Regions from separate parts of the Hyphomicrobium sp. MC8b genome, predicted to be linked through region 1. Evidence: riboswitches for the same ligand, from Rfam matches in the RefSeq annotation. Region 1 holds a riboswitch; the other holds the start of a gene.
The links. Region 1 has a riboswitch for fluoride ahead of ACLB1Z_RS08040 (methanol/ethanol family PQQ-dependent dehydrogenase). Riboswitches for the same ligand answer to the same signal wherever they lie in the genome.

Region 1 (11,214 bases):
TCATCGAGGCTCACAGGAACGAGGCGGATTGCCGGGATTAGCACTCCCAAGTTTAGCAATGCGATTTGTGCAAGAGAAGTAGCGCCGACGATGCAATATTAACCGCCCGTGTCGCGAAACAGCAGGCTCGCGTCGCCGTAGGAATAGAACCGGTAGCCAGACTGGATCGCGTGTCCGTAGGCTGCGCGCATCGTGCCGAGGCCGGAGAATGCTGAGACCAGCATGAACAACGTCGAACGCGGCAGATGGAAGTTCGTCATCAGCACGTCAATCGCCTTGAAGCGATAGCCGGGCGTAATGAAGATCGCGGTCTCGCCCGACCACGGCATGATCGTGCCATCCTCGCGCGCCGCGCTCTCGAGCAACCGAAGCGATGTCGTGCCGACCGCCACGATTCGCCCGCCCCGCGCACGCACTTCATTCAACGCAGCCGCAGTCTCAGGCGAAACCTCGCCCCACTCCGAATGCATCTTATGGCCATCGGTATCGTCCGCCTTCACCGGCAGGAACGTGCCCGCGCCGACATGCAGCGTCACGAAATGGCGCGAGACGCCACGCGCATCGAGTGCTGCAAAAAGCTCCGGCGTGAAATGCAGACCGGCGGTCGGCGCCGCGACCGCGCCGTCCTTGTCAGCATAGATCGTCTGATAGGTGTCGCGATCGCGCGCATCGGGCTCACGCTTCAGCGCAATGTAGGGCGGCAACGGCATCGCACCGATGGCCGCAATCGCCTCATCGAGTACCGCGCCGGACAGATCGAACGCCAGCTCGACTTCGCCCGCATCGCCTTTCGCTGCAACCGTGGCATCTAACGCACCGAGCATGCACGTATCTTCGCCATGCCCGAAGCGAACCCGGTCGCCGGCTTCGAGACGTTTCGCCGGCCGCGCAAACGCACGCCACGTGTTGTCGCTCACACGCTTCGTCAGATTGAAATCGACCTTGGCGCGAACATCGCCGCGCACCCGCACCCCTGACAGCGCCGCCGGGATGACCTTCGTATCGTTGAAGACGAGCGCATCGCCCGGCTGCAACAGGCTCGGCAGATCGCGAATGGTTTTGTCTTCGAGGTTGGCGTCGTCGCGCGCGCAACTGCCCTTCACCGGATGCACGACGAGCAGCCGCGCGCTATCCCGCGGCTCGGCCGGATACAGCGCGATTGAGCTGTCTGGTAAGACGAAATCGAAAAGATCGGTACGCATGCGCGGGACTTACCCGATCATCGGCCCTGGCGGAAGGCGCGAAACACTCCACCATTAATATCGGGTCCACGAAGGTCGCGGGCGACCATTATCCCTGCAACGTCATCCCGGCGCAGGCCGGGATCCAGCCAAACAGAAACAGGTCATTGGCTGACCATTGCCTCGATGCCGACCTTCGTCGGCATGACGGTGTTGAAGGCGACAGCCTATCCTTGCGTGGCATCCTCGGGCTTGTCCCGAGGATCCATCAGGCAGCGACACCTGAGGGAACAAGTTATTTGCTCTCTCAGTCTCTCCCTTGAGGAGAGCACGCGCGCATCAATTCCGCCCGCGGCTGCAAAAGCCCGCAACGGCGACGAGCACCCAGCTCAGGATCATTCCCGAGCCGCCGATTGGCGCCAGGAACCGGAACGACGCGTTGTCTGTAAACGTGTGAAACGCGATCTCGCCGGTAAACACCGAGGCCGCAAGTAGCATCAGCAGCGCCGCCGCCGACCAAAGCTTCGGACATGCGCTACGAATGGCGACCGCAAAAATCCCGACTGCCGCCGCCGCGTGAAGCGTCAGAACCGTCGCGGCCGTCGCCAGCGCAGGGCTATCGACCTTATGCGCCGCCGCGGCCGAAAGCGCGACGCCCGCAGCGCCCGCGAGCCCGGCCCATACCGGAATGAGAAAAGGCGCACCCGCTGGCGCGCCTTTGCCGTTATCGCCGGGCGCCGCCATCAGGCAGCATCCGCCGCGACGCGGACCTTAATCATCTTGTCCGGGCTCTTGGGCGGCTCGCCCTTGTTGATCTGATCGACATTATCCATGCCCTCGATCACCTTGCCCCAGACGGTGTACTGCTTGTCGAGGAAGCGCGCGTCATCGAAGCAGATGAAGAACTGGCTGTTGGCCGAATTCGGGTTCGAAGCCCGCGCCATCGAGCAGACGCCACGCACATGCGGCTCAGCATTGAACTCTGCGGGCAGGTTCTCATACGACGATCCGCCGGTGCCGCGACCCTGCGGGCAACCCGTCTGCGCCATGAACCCATCGATCACGCGATGAAACACGATCCCGTCATAGAACCCCTCACGCGCCAGAGTCTTGATGCGCTCGACGTGCTTCGGCGCCAAGTCCGGACGAAGCTCGATGACGACAGGCCCCTTGCTCGTCTCGATCAGAAGCGTGTTTTCGGGATCTTTGTATTCGGCCATTTCGGAAAGTTCCTTTCTTTTCTTCCCCTCTCCCGTCCAAGGCGAGAGGGCTAAGCTGAGGGGTGGCAGCGACACGAAATAACGAGCCGCCCCTCGTCAATCTGCCAAGTGGCAATAGGGAGAAGGCGATTCAACTACTGAACGTAGACCTTCTGCATCACGTCGGGATTGGTCACTGTGCCCGAGCCAGGCTCACCGCGCTTGATCATGTCGACATACTGCATGCCCTCGATGACCTGCCCGAAGATCGTATACTGGCCCTTCAGACCCGCGCAGCCAATGCTGTTGAAGCAGATGAAAAACTGACTGTTTGCAGAGTTCGGATCCGACGACCGGGCCATCGCAACCGTGCCGCGCTTGAATTCCTCATCGGAAAATTCCGCCGGAAGATCGGGAAGCTTCGAGCCGCCCATGCCCGTGCCGGTCGGATCGCCGGTCTGCGCCATGAAGTCGTCGATGACGCGATGCCATTTGATGCCGTTATAGAAGCCCTGGTTGGCGAGCGTCTTGATCTGTTCGACCGTCTTGGGCGCAAGATCCGGCCGAAGCTGAATGACCACCTTGCCGTTCTTGAGCTCGATGACGAGCTTGTCGCCGTCGGCGCGTGCCGTCGAGCCTGTAAACACGCTCGCCATCAGCAGCGAAGCGAGAACGAACGATAAAAACCGAACCATGGCGTTCCTCGTGGATGAATGATTTCGCCAGGCTTTTTCCGGGCCAATCCCGGCCGCCTAGCGCCGCGGCGGGCAGTGTTGCCGCCCTTATGGCGATTTGACGGCTAAGCCGCAACCCACAAGGCGGAATTACGTATTCGACGCCTCTCCAACAAGGCGAAGGCCGGGATGCTGGTAAACCGAAATATCGGTCATGTTGGCCGTTGTCTGGGTGCCGACCTCCGTCGGCATGACGGTGGTTGGGAGCAACCGCGCTTTTCCCGTCATCCTCGGGACGAGCCCGAGAACGATAAATTTGCGCAATACACCAAACGTCATCCCGGCGCAGGCCGGGATCCAGACAAGCTTCCGCAGAGCATTCTTACGCTGCTTGGGTGCCGGCGCCGGTGCCTAGCCTTAAGGCCGATCTTTCATGCCGCGCGAACGCCCGCCCATCTTCGACGGCTCTTCAGGTGCCTTTGCAAGCAAAGACTCGTCGTCGAACCCCGAGATCATGTGCCGTTCGAGATCCTGGACTATTCCGGCCGGCGAAACCGTCACGCCCTCTCGCACCAGCCGCGCAAACTGCTGATCGCGATGCGGTCCGCGCCCGATGGCGCCGCCTTTGGCGACCACGCGATGCCAAGGCACAAGATCGCGTTCGTCTTCGGAAAGCTGCCCCATGAGCGTGACGACGAGTGGTGCGGGAACTCCGAGTTCACTCGCAAGCCTGTCGGATGAGGCAACTCGGCCAAGCGGAATTTTTCGCAACAATTTCAAAAGTTCGGCTTTAACGGGGAGCACCATATGAGTGCCTTAGCGAGGTTTGGCGGCCTTCGCCTTGAGGCGCTTCAGCACGCCTTTCGAAACGAACGGCGAGGGATCGCCGCCCATCGTCGCCACAGCCCGCACGAGGTTCGCCGCGATGTGCCGCACGGCAGGAGACGCCGCAACATAGACCGTCTGGATTTCCGGCGCCATTTCGCCGTTCATCCCAGCCATCTGCATTTCATAATCGAAGTCGGTGCCGTCGCGCAGACCGCGAATGATGATCGACGCCTTGTGCGTCCGCGCCGCATCGACCGCCAGCCCCGAAAACGTCACGACCACAATCTCGGTCTTAGTCGCCTCGACGATTGGCTGCACTTCTTCTTCCAGCATCGCAACGCGTTCGCTGTCGTCAAACATCGGCGCTTTGCCCGGATTGACGCCGATGCCGATGACGAGCCTGTCGAGCAACCCCGCGGCCCGCCGGATGACGTCAGTATGCCCAAGCGTCACGGGATCAAACGAGCCGGAATAAAAACCAATGCGAGCCATATGCGCCTTCACCATTCAGGAATGTCCTGAATAGCCTCTGCCCCTCCCCTTGCCCAGAGGGCCAGACGACGTTTCACCAATAGGATGAATAAATCCGCGTGGCATTTCGCAGGACTTAAACGGCGGAGGTGGCCCCGCGATCACATTCGCGCGGAGCCACATCGCCAAAGGACCGGCACGTTCGAAAACGCGCCGGCCAAGTTGCTCGCAGCCTATGACGTTTCTGTCACGGAGGAAGCGCTAAGGCAGCGAGAAGACAGTCAGAGAACCGCCGAGGTTGGTGTAGTCCGACAGGCCCGAGTAGCCACCGACGGCACCGAGCCCATCGGTCGGGTTCGTCAAGCCGGCAGCGAGACCGATACCGGCCCAGCCACCAACGCCCGAAAGCACAGCAACGTACTGCTTGCCATCGTGCATGTAGGTCATCGCGTTACCGATAATGCCCGACGGCGTCTTGAACTTGTAAAGCAGCTTGCCGGTCTTCTGGTCGACGGCCTTGAAGTAGCCTTCGAGCGTGCCGTAGAAGGCAACGCCGCCGGCCGTCGTCAGAGCACCTGACCACACCGAGAACTGCTCCGGATCCGACCAGACGATCTTACCCTTAGCGCCATCCCACGCGATGAAGTTACCCATGCGCTCCGGCTTATCCGGGCCAGGGAACATCGAAAGCGTGGCGCCGACGTAAGGCTGACCGGCCGTGTACGAAACCTTGAACGGTTCGTAGTCCATGCAGACGTGGTTCGTCGGCACATAGAACAGGTGAGTCAGCTCCGAATAGGAAGCCGGCTGCTGATCTTTCGTTCCGAGAGCCGCAGGGCAGATGCCCTTCGTGTTAAAATCCGTACCGTTCGCGAACGTCGAGTACTTCTTCACGCGGATCGGACGGCCGTAGTTCGGGCTCGACTTGTCGAGATCGATGCCGGTCGCCCAGTTGACGATCGGATCATACTTCTCGGCAACGAGCGGCTCACCCGTGACGCGATCGATCGTATAAGCAAAGCCGTTACGGTCGAAGTGCGTCAGCGTCTTGTGCTCCTTGCCCTTGATGTTCATCGTCGCGAGCAGAGACTCGTTGATACCGTCATAGTCCCACTCGTCGAACGGCGTCATCTGGTAGGCCCACTTGGCGATACCGGTGTCGACGTCGCGCGCGAAGTAGGTCATCGACCACTTCTGATCGATCGGCTTGCCATCCGGTCCCGCACGCTGAGCCGCGTTCCAGGTCGAAGGGTTACCCGTGCCGTAGTAGATCAGGTTTAGTGCCGGATCGTAGGACATGTAGCCCCAGGTCGAACCGCCACCGATCTTCCACTCATCGCCGTTCCAGGTCTTGAGCGAGGAGTCTTTGCCGACCGGCTTGCCGAGCGACATGGTCTTCTCCGGATCGACGAGGATGTCGGAGTCGGGACCCATCGAGTAGGCGCGCCACACCTTCTTACCGGTGTTGATGTCGTAAGCGGTCAGATGGCAGCGAACGCCGAATTCGGCGCCCGAGATGCCGATGATGACCTTATCCTTGACGACAAGCGGAGCACCCGTGCCCGTCTCGCCCTTCTTCGGATCGCCGTCGACGACCTTCCACAGTTCCTTACCCGTCTTCGCGTCGAGAGCGACGAGGGCGGTGTCGGCCTGATGGAGGAAGATCTTGCCTTCAGCGTATTGCACGCCACGGTTGACCGTGTCGCAGCACATGACCGGAATAACCGACGGGTCCTGCTTCGGCACGTACTTCCAGATGATCTTCTGTTCGTGCGCGAGATCCAAGGCATAGACGATGTTCGGAAATGCCGTGTGAACGTACATGACATCGCCGACGACGAGCGGACCGCCTTCATGGCCGCGAAGCACACCGGTCGAGAACGTCCAAGCCACTTTGAGTTGGCCGACGTTTCCGGTGTTGATCTGGTCGAGCTTGGAATAGCGATGACCGCTGTAATCGCCCGACTGAATGGCCCAATTGTTGGGGTCTTGCGAGAGTTTAATCACGTCCTCGTTGGCCCAGGCCGGCGACGAAATTGCCAGCAGAGCAACGGCGGCCGTGGAGCTAGCCCACTTCCTCATTACTTCCTCCATGTGCTAGCGTCGCTTATCGCGACGCAGCTGAGCCCACTCGGCCGTCGCCGGGAGGATGAAGGAGTTTCAGAAGAGAGGGGTTGCAAGCGTGGAAAGCTCAACCACTCGACTGTCTCCTCCATCCCCCCGACTTCTGAGTTGATGAAAGAGACACGCCTCTCCCGTGGCAGGAAAATAGAAACGATCCTACCGCGGCCTCACTCAAAGAATGAGGACATCAACGCAGTAGGAATCATCAGCCATCGGGGCGGTTTTACGGGAGATTCCATTCCCAGGCCGGGAACATTGAGCAATGCAATCACGAAGTCAATGCAAATTGTCACGTCTGCGCGAACATTCGTGATTGACAGTGAGGCCGGCTGGGCCACAGCGCAAATACGACTGGGCGCAAATCAGATGCTGCGGACCGCAAGAATTAAGCAGGCCGAATTCACCGCCAACGGATTAAATTCATTCTCACCGCGCGCAAGTTCACTTCGGATTGCTCTTCAGAAAATCGATGATCTGCTTGCGCGTCGCCGCGTCGCCGACGCCGCTGAACGGCTTCATGTTGTTATTGGGAACGACCGCATTCGGGTTGGTGATGAACTTATCGAGCGTCGCCTCATCCCATGTGATGCCTGACGACTTCATCGCATTCGAATAATTGAACCCCTCAGCCGTTCCTGCTTTGCGACCGATAATGCCGTGCAAGGTCGGGCCGAGGCGATTGTCGCCCTCCTTCCACGAATGGCAGGTCCGGCAATTGTTATTGAACGCTTCCGGCCCAACCTCTTCCGCCGCAAACGTCGTCTCGATCAGCATCGGCGACAATGCAATTGCACAGCCAGCGAATATCGCGCGCATCACAGTCCTCCCTCCGGCGCTGCGCCGGATGTTTTGCTTTTTGCAACTTGTTCCTGCTTCGCCAACGCAGTGAACGAAATGCCGTTCCGCGTGAAAAGCCGAGGCCTTCAGCCGTCGCGAAAAACGCCCGCAGGCGGCCTGTGGAGGCGTGGGCCGCGTAGTCTTCAGCGCACCGATTCTGCCACCATTCCACGCCGTTCGCCGCGATCTCGCCAGCGCTTCACGGCGGCAATCGCAACACGCCCAAACATGACTCCATAACCATTTGATATGAAAGAGATTTTCTAAATTCTGTGGAGCCGTGGCACGACGCCGCGCAGGTGGCATTCGGTTTCCGTTTCGGCTACAGTATAAGCACTGGTTTCCCGTCGGCCGCTGGTGCGTATCACCCCCGCCGATCTCATCCCGGAAAGAGCTGACTTTGACCGACAATAACGACGAAGAAAATCCGTCCGGCCGCGAGCCGAGCGACATCCGCCCGATCTCCATCTCGGACGAGATGAAACGCTCCTATCTCGACTACGCGATGAGCGTCATCATTTCCCGCGCGCTCCCTGACGTGCGCGATGGCTTAAAGCCCGTCCACCGCCGCATTCTCTTCGCGATGAACGAACTCGGGCTCGACTGGAACAAAAAATACGTCAAGTCGGCGCGCATCGTCGGCGAAGTGATGGGCAAATATCACCCGCACGGCAACCTTGCGATCTACGACGCGCTCGTGCGCCTCGCGCAGGATTTCTCTATGCGCGTGCCCCTCGTCGACGGCCAAGGCAACTTCGGCTCCATCGACGGCGATCCGCCTGCAGCCGAACGCTACACGGAATCGCGTCTCGCCAAAGTCGCGGGCTTCATGCTCGATGACCTCGACAACGACACCGTCGATTATCGCGACAACTACGACGGTACGATTCAAGAGCCAACCGTCCTGCCCTCGAAATTCCCGAACCTGCTCGTCAACGGCGCAGGCGGCATCGCGGTCGGCATGGCAACCAACATCCCGCCGCACAACCTGGGCGAAGTCATCGATGCCTGCATCGCCGACCTCGACAATCCCGAGGTCAGTCTCGAAGACCTGACCCAGATCATCCAGGGCCCGGACTTCCCGACGGCTGGCATCATCCTCGGCCGCGGCGGCATTCTCAATGCCTACCACAAGGGCCGCGGCTCGATCATCATGCGCGCCCGCGTCAAGGTCGAGAACATCCGCAAGGATCGTGAGGCGCTCGTCGTCACCGAGATTCCGTATCAGGTCAACAAGCGCACGCTGATCGAAAAGATCGCCGATCTCGTGCGCGACAAGAAGATCGAAGGCATCTCCGATCTTTGGGATGAATCAAACCGCGAAGGTATCCGCATCGTCATCGAATTGAAGCGCGATGCCGTCGCCGACGTGGTGCTCAACAACCTCTACAAATATTCCGACCTGCAGACGACGTTCGGCGCCAACATGCTGGCGATCAACGGGGGCCGCCCGGAAAGCCTGAACCTCAAGGACTTCATCTCGGCCTTCACGAGCTTCCGCCAGGAAGTCGTGACGCGCCGCATCAAGCACTTGTTGAACAAGGCCCGCGCCCGCGCTCACGTCCTCGTCGGCCTGGCCATCGCCGTCGCCAACATCGACGAAGTCATCAAGCTCATCCGTTATTCGGCATCTCCCGCCGAAGCCAAAGAGCAGTTGATGGCGCGCGACTGGCCCGCGAAAGATATGACGCCGCTGATCGAGTTGATCGCTGATCCGCGCCACAAGGTTTCGGCCGAAGGCACGTATCGCCTCTCGGAAGAGCAGGCCAAGTCGATCCTCGAACTGCGCCTCGCCCGCCTCACCGCCCTCGGCAGAGACGAAATTTCCGACGAGTTGAACAAGATCGCGATCGAGATCAAAGAATACCTCGCGATCCTCGCTTCGCGCGCCCGCGTCGTCGACATCGTCAAGGGCGAGCTGCAGTCGATCAAGGACGAATTCGCGACACCGCGCAAAACCGAGATCATGGATTTCGACGGCGACGTCGAAGACGAAGACCTCATTCAGCGCGAAGACTGCGTCGTGACTGTCAGCCACAAGGGCTACATCAAGCGCGTGCCGCTCGCCGCCTATCGCGCCCAGCGCCGCGGCGGCAAAGGCCGCTCCGGCATGTCGACGCGCGACGAGGATTTCGTCACGCAGTTGTTCGTTACCTCGACGCACACGCCCGTGCTGTTCTTCTCCTCGCGCGGCATGTGCTATCGCATGAAGGTTTGGCGCCTGCCGGCTGCATCGCCGCAATCTCCGGGCAAGGCGCTCGTCAACCTGCTGCCGCTGGAAGAAGGCGAAGCCATCACCTCGATCCTGCCGCTGCCGGAGGATTCCTCCACCTGGGGCGACCTTGAGCTGATCTTCGCCACCCGCTCCGGCAACGTCCGCCGCAACGCTCTGGCCGACTTCGAGAACATCAATCGAAACGGCAAGATCGCGATGAAGCTCGACGAGGGCGACCGCATCGTGCAGGTCGCCATCTCGACACCGAACCAGGACGTGCTGCTGACCAGCGCGGAAGGCCAGTGCATCCGCTTCCTGATCTCGGACGAGATCCGCCTCTTCAAAGGGCGTGACTCGACCGGCGTTCGCGGCATCAGGCTCGACGACGGCGACGAAGTGATCTCGATGGCGATCCTCAATCATTTTGAGGCGCCCGCCGAAGAACGCGCCGCCTATCTGAAGCAGGCGAACGCACTTCGCCGATCGGAAGATGCCGAGGACGCCGAAACCGTTCCGGCAGAGAGCGACGGCGAGGAAGCCAGCGGCGACGCCATCACACTCACGCCGGAGCGCTTCGCAGAAATGCAGGCTGCCGAGCAGTTCGTGTTGACGGTGTCGAACAGGGGCTTCGGCAAGCGCTCGTCGTCATACGAGTTCCGCACCTCGGGCCGCGGCGGCAAAGGCATCGTCGCGATGGTCGCGAACGAGCGCAACGGCCGCCTGCTGGCCTCGTTCCCGATCGGTGAAAACGACCAGATCATGCTGGTGACGGACGGCGGCCAGCTGATCCGCTGCCCGGTGCACGACATCCGCATCGCCGGCCGCAACACGCAGGGCGTCCGCATCTTCAAGACCGACGCGGATGAAAAGGTCGTCTCGGTCGAGCGCATCACCGAGGAAGAGGCCGAAGAATCGCAGGAAGCCGTCAGCGAGTAATCGCTTCACGCCACAAATGTCATGCTCGGGCTTGTCCCGAGCATGACTGAGCGGAAGCGCAACGACACCTCAGGCACGACGTCGCCCCGGCGAAGTCCGTCGTAGACGGCCGCCTCCGCGGCCATGACGATTTTGGAAGTGGAACGCCTTCCACATCGGTCATCTCAGCCAGCAACCAAAGACGACAATCATCGCGTTGCTGAAAGAAAGCTCGTCAGCGGATAACCGGCAACCGCCCATTGCCATGAGCGGCGACGATGGCTTCGCTCATCGGGCAGCGGTCCATCAGCGCCCGCCAGTCGCGCACGACGATCTGGAAGCGTCCACGGCGCTCGATGATCCGCGCCGTGTTGAAAGCCGAGAACGTCCGCGAAATCGTATCGGCATTGAGCGACAGGTAGTCGGCGATGCTATAACGCGACAGCGGCAGCTCATACGCGATCATACCACCCGACGAAATACCCAGCCGCGTCCCCGCCTCGATCAGAAACGCCGCGACGCGCTCTTCTGAATTGAGAATAGACATCTCCGCAGCGTGCATCTGCGCCCGCGCATTCTGATCGTTGATGCGCGCAAAGATCGTCTGCCAAAGCTGACTGTCGCGCGCCGCCTCCTCGGCGAATGCTGAAGCCGTCAGCTTCCAGAACTCCGCCGGCCGCTGCGAGACCAGCGCCAAATTCGACAATGGCGGCTGCATCTCGGGAACGAGAACGTCCCCCGGATAGAGTAACGCGGTAATGACGCGTACA
Region 2 (11,214 bases), 170 kb from region 1:
GGTTTGGTTTAAGCTCTTGCCGCTGCACAGCGGGCGAGGCGACCACCGCCTCGCCGCCCGGCGCTGGTTATGCAGCGGGGAGCAGTCAACCAGCACCGTACCGGGACCGGCTACACATGTGTGTTGTCGGTCTCGGGTTCCTTCATTGGTGCATGGATGAGCCGTTACCCCGCCCGGATCAGCCTCGGCGAGAGGATGCGCGGGAGATGGTTTCCAAGTTTTAAACCTAAGGAAGATTTACGAACACTCGCGCAATTGCTCCGAATGTAGAAAACATAAATGCCGGAGTTGCTGTCGTGCCGCGGAGCCAAAAGCTCATTCGGCAAAACAAAACGGCACAGGCTCGCTTGTGCCTGCGCCGTTCGCGGGAGGAGAGAGGAAAGGGCGATCAGATGCGAAGCGGCGAAGTGTTGCCGCCTCAATGCACCGCCGCGATCGCGATTTCCGTAAAGAGAAGCGAAAACAGCAACACGCCAGCAAACATGCCGAAAAAGCTTTGTCCGGTCGGTTTCATTGTCATTCTCCCATTCGGGCATCGTGGCTAATGGAAGTCTATGCGTCGCTTAGCCACCCTGTTACGAGATGGGAGCTGTCATTTGGCGAGCAACGGCGTCCTCACGCACTTGTGCGCGTTTTGCCCTTACGGATTGGACAGCTTTCGGAGGGGGCGCCGAGTTTCGGGATCGCGGCTCGGGGATGAGGTTATTCCGCGGCGGCAACACTCTTTGGCGGCACCGCTAGCGCCTGCTCCTCGTCGCTCGCGCTTGCGGAGACGTGAACGACGCGGTCGTGGAGCGGCAGCAGCGACGAGCGATGGCCGATGGAAACAATCGCCGTATCGGGCAGCTTGTTTCGTATCGCGGTCAGGACGCGCGCTTCGGCGGCCTCATCGAGCGCAGACGTTGCCTCATCGAGGAAAAGGATATCCGGACGGAGCAGAATGGCACGGGCAAGCGCGATGCGCTGCTGCTCACCGACCGAGAGGATATTGTTCCAGCGCTCGACGACGTTAAGAGATGGTTTCAGGTGTTCGAGGCCCGTAAGTTTTAGGATGTCGGAGATTTCTTCGTCCGACGGCTGGGCTTCCGTCGCCGGGTAGGTGAGCACGCTATGGAGCGAGCCCAGCGGGAAATAGGGCTTTTGCGGGAGCGCGAGGAGGCGGGCGCCGGATCTGGTGAGGATCTCACCCGTCGCGTGAGGCCAGTAGCCCAGAATGGTGCGCAGCAACGTTGTCTTGCCGGCGCCTGATGGAGCCATCAGGAGCACCGACTCGCCCGGTTCGATATCGAGATTCACCGAGTTCAACAGCTTCTTGCCGCCGGGCGTTGCAAGCGAAATGCCGGCAAGGCTCAGCACGCCGTTGGCATTCGTCGTGCCCATCGAGACGGCGGATGTCTCGCTCGCCGTCGAGGCGAGCTGCATCTGATCGGAGAAGCCGGAAAGCCGGTCGACGACGGCGATCCATTCCGCCAGGTCGGTATAGGAATTGACGAAGAACGACATCGACGATTGCACCTGGCCGAACGCGCCAGCCGTTTGCGTCATGACGCCGAGCATAATTGCGCCTGCGAAATAATGCGGGGCCATGATGAGGAACGGCAGCACGACGGCGATCTGATTGTATCCAGTCGTGAAGAATGTCAGAAATTTCTGGCGCCGCATGATGTCGTGCCAGTTGGTTACGATATCGGAGAAACGATCGCGCAGGATATTGCGCTCGGCGTTCTCGCCGCGCAGCAATGCGATCTGTTCGGAGTTTTCGCGAAGGTGCACCAAGCCGAAGCGAAAATCGGCTTCGCGCCGCTGGCGACTAAAGTTGAGGCTCGCCAATGTGCGGCCGATGAGATGCGCTCCGACGCTGGCCACGAGCGCGAATATGGCTGCGAGCCAGACGAGATAACCATGGGCGCCGATGTGATATCCTGCGATCTGCAGCGGGACCTCGGCTGAAATTCCCCACAGTATGATGCTGAATGAAACGAGGCTCGTGATCGACGACAGGAAGCCAATGCCGAGAGAGAGCGTTCGTCCGATATAAAGTGCGATGTCCTCAGCGATACGCTGGTCGGGGTTGTCGGCTGCCTCGCCGCGAAGACGCATGCGGTAGTGGGTGCTGTTCTGGAGCCAGCGGTGAACATAGCGCTCGGTCATCCAGCGCCGCCACCGGATCTGCAGCCATTGATTGAGATAGAGCTGATAAACCGACGAGATAATGAAGGCCGCGGCGATCACCGAGAATATGGCGAGCTGGTGCCAGAAGGCGCCGACGTTTTTCGTCTGAAGCGCGTTGTAGAACTCGGCGTTCCAGCTGTTGAGCAGGACGGACAGCCCAACCTGGCCGAATTCGATGGCGAGGACGACCAAGAGAAGGCTGCCGCCGATCCAGCGTTCCGCAACGGTGAATTTCAGTCGGGAGCTGATGCGAACGACACCCGAATCTTTCGAGAAGAAGTAGGGCGTCGTCAGTTGCCAAATCGCGCTCAGGCGCGAGCGCGTATCATTCCGCATCACAATTCCACATCACGGTTGCTTTGCATCCTCAGCGGCCCAGCTGCGGTTTTGAACCATCCGCAAGGCCGTGTGGCTCCTCATTTCGTCGAGGGTGGCGCGAGGCACATTTCCGGAGGGTGGCCAGAACCTTAATTATTTGCAAGCGTTGGCGGGATGCGACGCGACTTGGCTGAGGTTGTCAAACGCCGATGCACTCGTGACGCACACAAGCTAGTTTGGGCCGCCCGGAAAATCGTGTACTTGAGTAAGCGATGGGGATGGGGTTCCCCCGATAACCGCCATTGTGGCTGATGACTCCTACGATAGCCGTTTCCGACGGGAGACGGCCGTTGGCTGAAATGCTGAAGAGGAGCCTCAAATGAATTTCACGACATGTCTGGTCGTTATGTTCGGCGGAGCTATCGGGACCTTGTGTCGGTATGCCGGGTCGTATCTTGCCCTTCCGATCAGCGGCACGCTGCCGTGGGGCACGATCCTTATCAATATTGCCGGGTCATTTATCATAGGCTTTTTCGGCACGCTGACCCTGGCGCATGGGCGTTATCCGGTCAGCGAAGAATTCCGCCTGTTCGTGATGGTGGGGATTTGCGGGGGCTTTACAACTTTTTCGTCATTCAGTCTGCAGACACTCGATCTCCTCCGCTCGGGCGCTATCGGACGCGCTGCGGTCAACATTGGGTTGTCCGTCGTGCTTTGCATCCTGGCCGTGGCGGCAGGGCACTTCGTCGCCGCCTACTTCAACGGCGGCGCAACGGAAATTGCGCAGACGACATTGGAAGAAGACGCCTAGGGCGTCTCCTTTCCTTCGGCGCAGGGGTCAAGTCGCGATCTGGGACTTCGCCAGCGTGACGTTGATGCTGTGCACGGCGCAGCTTTGAGCGAGGTCGGCTTTTTCTCCGGGGTTGAGGACGTTGATATTGGCTCCGGAGGCTGATGCTTTCGGCCATTGGCCTTTGGGCGCCAGCAGCACGCCCGCTGGAACCGCCGATGAAATGCCAACACTCAACTCGATGGAGCCGGTCTTGCTGCTCACCTGCAACCGGTTCCCGGATTTGACGCCGATCGTTTCGGCGTCGGAGGGATTGAGCCAAGCTTCGCACATTTGCAGACGGCGGGCGATCTTGCCGTCATTGGCGTAGCTGCTGTTCATGAGCCATTCGGAGGCGGGCGACAGCATGCGGTATTCACCCAGAGCCGGACGGCGCTCCGATAGTGGGGCAGGGGCTGATGGCAATCCGGCCTCGACAAATTGCGCGCCGGTCATTTCGACCTTTCCTGACGGCGTGCGATAGTCGTGGGATGCGAACTGAACGATCGGGGCTTCCGGCACGTACATCGTGCCTGCGGCTGCAAGTGTTTTGAAATCGAGTCCAGGGCGCGCTTGGCTCAGAATCGTTTCGATGATGGCGTCATCGGTTTCACGCAGTTCAGGATCGGTGAGACCCATTGCAGCCGCAAGGCGCCGGAAGATCTCCTGATTGGGGAGCGCGTCTCCTAGCGGCGGAAGGGCTGCGACCTGTGCCGAGACGGAATGGGTAAAATACGACATGACGACATCGTCGAATTCCAGAAAACTCGCCGCGGGCAGAACGAAATCCGCGTAGTCGGCCGTATCGGTCTGGAATAGATCGACCGTGACTTGGAGAAGATCCTCGCGCCTAAGCGCCTGGCGCAATCGCGCCTGCTCCGGGCTCGAGGCCGCGATGTTGTTATTCCAGGTGAAGAGCGCTTTCGTCTCGCCGCTTTCGAGCCGCGCCGCGAGATCCATATGGCTGACGGATTGGGGATCGGCGTTGAGATGCGAAGCGGAAAGATAACCGCCGTCGACGCCTCGGGCGTCCCAGCCGTTGAGATAGAGGAAACCGGCGCCGAGCTTTCCGATGTTGCCTGTCGCTGGTGGCAGCAGGCCGACCGAACGCATGGCGTTGCCGCCGAATGTCTGGCGCTGGAAGCCTTGTCCCATCCATAGTAGCGATGGGCCGTCAGCGTAGAGCAGCGCCGCTTTTTCGATGAGGGCCGCAGGAACGCCGGTCGTTGCCTCCGCCCAACTCAATGTGCAAGCGTCGAGTTGCGGTTCGATGTCGTCCCAGCCGATACAATGGCGTGCAAGAAAATCGCGGTCGAGCTTTCCGGCCGATTTGATGACGGCGAGCATCGCGAAGGCAAGCGCCGCGTCGGTGCCGGGAAAGAGTTGGAGATGAATGTCGGCCGCTTCAGCCGTAGCGTGGCGGATCGGATCGACGACGATCGTTGGGACACCGCTGCGCGCCAACCAGTGCTCATGGACGTGAGGCGCTGAGGCTGACGGGTTCGCCCCCCAGATCAAGACGCATTTGCTGGAACTGACCGTGCGCGGGTCGAAGCCGCGGGTCGATTCCCCGAACGCGAGTTGAAGCGCGACGTGGCCCGCCTTGTTGCAGACGGTGTCGGGATCGACTTCAGTCGCTCCGATGCGATTGAAGAAACGCAGCGGAAACAGCCCGGCGATCAGCGAGCACGTTCCAGTGTAATGGGTCTGCAGGATGGCTTGGCCGCCGTCGGTCGCGATAATGCTCTGCAGCCGTTGCGCGATCTCCGATATGGCCTCATCCCAGGAGACCTCGGCAAACTGTCCCGATCCTTTCGGGCCGACGCGCTTCAACGGAGTCGTTAGCCGATCCGTCTTGCTGCGCCACACGCCGTTGTAGGCAATCGAGCACTTGCCGCAAAGCTTGCCGCGGCTCATGTCGTGATTGGGATCGCCGACAACCGATACCTCGCCGTCGCTCGCCATTTTTACGATTATGCCGCACGCGTCGTAACAGTCCCGGGGACACGTTGTCTTGACGATTGCCTGCGTTGCCATTGCGCCGAACCTTCCTGGAAGCGTAGAGCCGCTTCAAATCTAGTCCGGAATTTCAGCGCCGGTAAAGGCTTTCGCGTTGGGCGCAAGTGCGGGATCGGCGAGGGATGATCGGAGCTTAGGTTATGCATGAATGCACCGCACGATGGCGCTTTATCCGGCAGTTGAGGCATCCAGAGCAGGCAGGCTCGCATCGTGTTGCGTATCACCCGGGAGCGCCAGATGGACTGACGGTATGACCCCGCGTCGCTCGCAATCGACGGTGCGATGATTTCAGGCCTCCGGGACAATTGCTGTGTCCGTGGCGAGCTTCTGTGTTCTGCATCTTGCTCGCCTCTGCTCTGCGGGAGGTTTTCTGGTGCGGCTTGTCGCAATTGCGTGATGCCATGTGCTGCTATTCTTGGCGAATTGAGTCGATTCTTTTTTGCCGGGAGCCGTGATGCGGGGACGCTTGGTTTTTCCCGCAGCTTGTCTCGCGTTCTGTCAGCTGCTGTGGGGATGCGCGATCGAAAACGCCGACATTGCTTTGCGTGGGAAGTCGGAACTGGTCGGACTTCGTGAGCGGGACGTTTTGATGTGCGCCGGGCATCCGACGAGCGAGGACAGCATACCCGGCGGCAAGATCTGGATGTACGAACACGGACAGGCGACCGGCGGCTTCACGGTTCAGCCGGTCATACCGCTGGCAGGAGCGCAACTCTCGGACCCCAACAGCGGCTATTGCCGCGTCCAGTTCCGCTTCTCAGGCGGCAAGGTCGCCGAGGTCTCCTATGCGGGCGCGACGAGTTCCTGGGGCCGCAAAGATGCCGTTTGTGCACCGATTATCCGCAATTGTCTCGATTATCGGAGACGATAGCGCTGTTTCAAGACCTGATCGCTACCTGAACACGCGCGCGGCGAGCGCCTTGGCGACGAGGTGCGGCTTGATTTGGGTAACGGCCGTCGACGCTTTGCCTGAAAAGATGAGCTGAAGGACCTGAGCTTTCGTTTGCTCCGTCAGCTCGAATTCCAGTCCGAAGCCGTTTGTCGTCGATCGGCGGATGTGGGCGTCGACGTCGATGCCGGCGAAGTGGGCGTTGACAGTACTACCGATCGGAAGCGGCGCATTGCCGAGAAGATGCATGCCGCTGACAGATATATCGGATGCGCGATAGACGGCGCTCGAAGTTTTCGCCGACAACCGAACAGGAAGGTCCATCTCGAAGCGTTGACCGGCGCGCCGCTGTTGCTGCTCGCTACAGACGTAGCAGCAGAGCGTGAGCACGACGATGTTATACCAGCTCCAGAAAAGTGCGATGGCGCTCGACTCTGCAAGCGGGCGCGATTGATCCATAAGAAACGCGTTGGCAATGCCGAGCATCGTGATGGCGAGGAGGGTTCCGAAGATGCGCAGCAGCGGCCACTGGACAAAATGCCGACTTCGATCGCCGCCCTTTGCCGTCACTTTGAATTTCTGGCCTTTCGGCTTCAAGAGGCCGGAGACGACCGCTTTCAAGACGTCCATGGAGCAGAGCATCTGATAGAGGTCCGTCATCAGCGGCAGCACGCGGCCTTCCGTCAACCACGTGAAGATCGCCCACTGTGCGACGAGGAACGGCGCCAGATACCAGATCGCATCAATGACGTTTGCGTGGACGGCCTCGATCCCAAACAGCAGATAGAGAGCCGGCACAATCACACCGAGAAGTCGAAAGAGGTGGGTCGCCGACCAATGCAGGAACGTCTCGCAGAGCATGATGCGATCGACGATCGGCAATTTGTTCCCGAGGCGTAGCGGTCCGCTCGGGCCGCGGCAGATTTGAACGAAACCCAAGGCCCAGCGGCTGCGCTGGCCGCTATATTCGGCGAGCCCCTCGGGTGCTAAGCCCAGTGACAGGGCTTCGTTCAAGTAGACGGTCCGGAAGCCCTTTTCGCGCAGGCGGAGAGAGAGGAGATAATCTTCGGTGACGGAATCAGTTGGAAAGCCACCAATGCGTTGTAGTGCGTCGAAGCGAATGACTGAGGACGTTCCGCAGCAGAAGGCGGCGTTCCAGGCGTCCTTCGAGGCCATGACGATATCGAAGAAAAAGCGCTGCTCATCCGGCCAGACGCGCGTCAACGCGAGATTGCTTTGCACCGGGTCGGGATTGAAGAAATGCTGAGGCGTCTGGACGACGCCGACGTCGGCATCGAGCGCCAGCGATACAGCGCGTGTCAGAAATGAGGGCAGTGGTACGAAATCCGCATCCAGAATCGATACGAAGTCGGGCTTTTCGTCGAGCTTGGCGAGCTTTTTCAGTGCGGAGTTGATGTTGCCGGCTTTGGCGTGGGAATTTTCTTCGCGAGTGATGTAACCGACGCCATGGTGCTCGCAGAGCGCTTTCAGCCAGGCGCGGCGTCCGTCGTCGCAGACCCAGACGCGGAAATTCGGATACGTCAATGCGAGCGAGCCGATGATGGTGCGCTCGAGAATGCTTTCGTCTTCATTATAAGTGCATATGAGGACATCGACTTTAGGCAGATCGCGCTGAGCCAGCAACCGCGGGATGTTGCGATCGGCGTCGCGCGAGCGATTGCGCGTGCGCGTCAGGAACAATTGGGAGATGGTCGCGCCAATCATTGTCAGCGTTTCGACGGCTGTGAAAATAATGCCGGTGGTGAAATTGAGGGGATCGTCTGCCGAGGGAAGGGTATCGAAAATGCGCCATGACATATATCGCCAGCCAAGTGCGATGCCGAAAAGAATGGCGCAGGTTCGGATGATCGTGTTGTTGCGATTGACCCACGGCAGGATGGCTGTCGCCAGTAGGGCAACAATCAGCGCCGGTAACAGCGCGTCGGCATATCCCATTCCTGCAGCGGCGCTCATTGTGCGGTCCGTCAGTAGAGGCTTCCAGCGAAGACGCTGCCGCCGTCGGCGAATTTCACGAGGCCGGAGCGGCCAACCCTGCAATCGAAGCTCTTCGACAGTTCGGGAAACTTGAGGCTGACGTGATAGGGCTCGCGCGAGAGGGCGCTCTGCTGGATTGCAGTATTGGATTCGACTGCAGCGAGACCATTCAAGCCGACCACGATGCCGTGCAACTCAGGGCCGCCATCGCGGGGCGTAAACGTCGCCGGTTGGCCGATCGAAAGGCGCTCGTAGGCCGTCTCGCTGACGCTGGCCGTGACGATGGCGCTTCCGCAATCGAGGAGCTTCATCAAATCCTGTCCAGCGTTGACGTGCTCGCCCGGGGCGGTGAGCATTTCCCAGACTCGTCCATTGACGCTGGCGTGAATATCGGCTTTCGCCAATTCCGCCTGACGGGCTTGTTCGGCGGCAATCGAAGCGTCTATTGCGGCGAGCTGAATTTGACTACCATCGAGGCGAGCCTGAACGTCGGAAAGTTCAAGGGAAACTTCCATTTTACGCTGCGCCGATTGCGGTGTGTCGTTATAGCTGTCGCCGACGTAGGTTCCATTTTTTGCGGCATTAAGTTCGACGAGAATGCCCTTCTTGTGCTCGATTTGCGCCTGGATGGCTTGCTCAGTTACATGAGCTTCGCCTTGGGCCTTATCGAGGAACGCTTGGCTGGCAGCGTCGGTCTTTCGCAATGCAGCTGCTCGTTTGAGCGCTTCGGAAGCAACCGCGTATTGGGCCTGTGCCGAAGCGATATTGGCATCTGCTTCCCGCACGCGCTGCTCAAGCTGAGCGATGCGCCCGACGCGAAATCGCTCTTGCTGGGCATTGAGCTCTTCCAGGCTGCTGCGAAGCAGATTTTTCTTAGCTTCGAGTGCGCCAATGTTCGTGCGCAGTTGGTCTCGATCCCGCTGCAGGTTCGTCAGATGCACTGAATCGGCGCGGGTGTTGCGGATCGTCAGGATATTCTGATCGGCGCGAAAAGGACTGCCGATATCCGTGCCGTTTTGCGCCATCGTTACTTCACCTTCGATCGGCGCCCTTATCGTGATGATGCGGGCGTTCACGACGGCTTCGGCGCTGGTCGTGGCAAGAAGTCGCTGAACAGGAAACCATCCGAGCGCGATCGCGGCGGCGACGGCAACGAAAGATTTCAGTAGCGTCATCGACCTGACGGCGGGTCGCGATGACAGCTTCGGAGGCGTGTCAGCGGGTGGCTCCGCATCCGCTGCAGGAGACGGCGCGGCGTTCGGCGCCTGCCATTCGTTTACGACTGACTCGAGATACGCGAGTTGAGCGGTTGCCGTAAATTTATCGTCGGCTAAGGTCTCGGCGTCTGTTTGCTCGGCGCTCGGAAGCTCCGACGGCGGCGGCTGTACGGCGCGGATCTTCGCGCCGCGGGCAAATGTGGTTCGGCGTTCGACGGGTTGGGAGGACATTGGTACCCACGCAAGCAAAATTGTCTGCGTGGAAGGTTACATTCGATATATAAATTAATAATCGCATATTTTCTAAATTAGATATTAAACCGGCAGTAAAAATGATCCGAATGGAGACGATTTGCTGACCGTATATATACTTATTTAAGCATGTCTGTCTTTTGGTCCTGAGAGGATTGACGTATTTGAATCCGGCCTGAAACGGCCGGCGAGGCGACTTTTGGGGACGAGCGCATGCTAACGACGCGATACGCGAAAATTATAATGTGTTTCGTGCTGGGCCTGTTTTGCCTGCTGGTCGCATTCAACAACATCACGGATTACGAAACGAATTACGTGTTTGTGCAGCACGTTCTGAGCATGGACACGACACCGACTGCCAGCGCTCTCAAGTATCGGGCGATAGCAGAACCGCTGCTTTGGCAGATCGCGTATGCCGCCATCATCACAACCGAGGCGTTGACCGGTATTTTGTTCGTTGCGGGGGCGGCGGCGTTGTGGCGCGTGCGTCGCGCCTCCGCCGAAACATTCAATGACGCGAAACGCTATGCTGTTGCCGCATCCACGCTCGCGTTTCTGATCTGGTTCTTCGGCTTCATGGTGGTGGGCGGCGAGTGGTTTGCGATGTGGGAGTCGCCGGCTTGGAACGGTCAGCAGGCGGCATTCCGGTTTTATGTCTCCGTGCTCGCCGTCTTGATCTTCGTGAACCAACCCGATCGCGATCTCCCCTGAAACGTTGCCGCGACCGAGGCGGCGTGGCATCGGTCGCGGCTCAAACTCAGAGTGAGTGTTCGGCGACCCGCGTGAGAAGGTCCTTCTTGCCATGCTTTGCTTTTCTTTCGGCGAGCAGCCCGAGATAGTGCTGCAGGACGGCCGCGCCTGCGATCGACGTTACGTCGGCGTGGTCGTAGGCTGGGGCAACCTCCACGACATCCGCGCCGACGATGTCGAGATCGCCTAAGCCGCGTAGGATCATCAGCGCTTCGCGCGATGACAGTCCGCCAGCCACTGGCGTTCCTGTACCCGGAGCATAGGCTGGGTCGAGAGAATCGATGTCGAACGTCACATAGGTCTTGGCGTCGCCGACGCGCGCCGCGATGCGCTTCAGGACGCCGGAGACGCCGAGGTTGGCGACGTCATGCGCGTAAAGGATCTCGATGCCGCAATCCTCTGGCGCGTGCGTTCTGATGCCGACCTGGATCGAGCGTTCCGGCATTATGATGCCGGCGCGGACTGCGCGCGCTACAAACGAGCCGTGGTCGATGCGTTCCTCCTCGTCGAACCAGGTATCCTGGTGAGCGTCAAATTGCACCAGCGCCATAGGCCCATGCTTTTCGGCGTGTGCTTTCAGCAGTGGCCAGGTGACGTAATGATCGCCGCCGATCGACAGGAGCGTCGCACCAGCTTGAACGATCTCTCGTGCCTGGCCTTCGATCTGCGCGGGTACGTCGAAATGCCGGCCGTAATCGAGCGAGCAGTCGCCGTAATCGACGACGGCCAGCGTTTCGAAAGGGTCGGCGTGGAAGGGATATTGCGGGTCGCCC

Region 2: it holds a riboswitch for fluoride, as region 1 does, so the genes downstream of both, crcB (fluoride efflux transporter CrcB) here and ACLB1Z_RS08040 (methanol/ethanol family PQQ-dependent dehydrogenase) in region 1, are expected to answer to the same signal.

Annotation. Positions count from the first base shown of each region.
Region 1 covers NZ_LR898465.1:1,648,711-1,659,924, reverse strand. Annotated here, with positions in the region: gene queA (tRNA preQ1(34) S-adenosylmethionine ribosyltransferase-isomerase QueA) at 99-1,202, opposite strand; gene ACLB1Z_RS08065 (DUF423 domain-containing protein) at 1,521-1,925, opposite strand; gene ACLB1Z_RS08060 (peptidylprolyl isomerase) at 1,925-2,401, opposite strand; gene ACLB1Z_RS08055 (peptidylprolyl isomerase) at 2,536-3,075, opposite strand; gene ACLB1Z_RS08050 (MGMT family protein) at 3,472-3,861, opposite strand; gene coaD (pantetheine-phosphate adenylyltransferase) at 3,871-4,374, opposite strand; gene ACLB1Z_RS08040 (methanol/ethanol family PQQ-dependent dehydrogenase) at 4,615-6,435, opposite strand; fluoride riboswitch at 6,667-6,729, opposite strand; gene ACLB1Z_RS08035 (c-type cytochrome) at 6,919-7,293, opposite strand; gene gyrA (DNA gyrase subunit A) at 7,715-10,465, shown strand; gene ACLB1Z_RS08025 (Crp/Fnr family transcriptional regulator) at 10,680-11,214, opposite strand, start outside.
Region 2 covers NZ_LR898465.1:1,817,631-1,828,844, forward strand. Annotated here, with positions in the region: gene ACLB1Z_RS08825 (ABC transporter ATP-binding protein/permease) at 703-2,508, opposite strand; fluoride riboswitch at 2,756-2,818, shown strand; gene crcB (fluoride efflux transporter CrcB) at 2,870-3,301, shown strand; gene ACLB1Z_RS08835 (molybdopterin-dependent oxidoreductase) at 3,329-5,356, opposite strand; gene ACLB1Z_RS08840 (hypothetical protein) at 5,793-6,209, shown strand; gene ACLB1Z_RS08845 (glycosyltransferase) at 6,231-8,201, opposite strand; gene ACLB1Z_RS08850 (HlyD family secretion protein) at 8,213-9,670, opposite strand; gene ACLB1Z_RS08855 (DUF2165 family protein) at 9,905-10,402, shown strand; gene speB (agmatinase) at 10,449-11,214, opposite strand, start outside.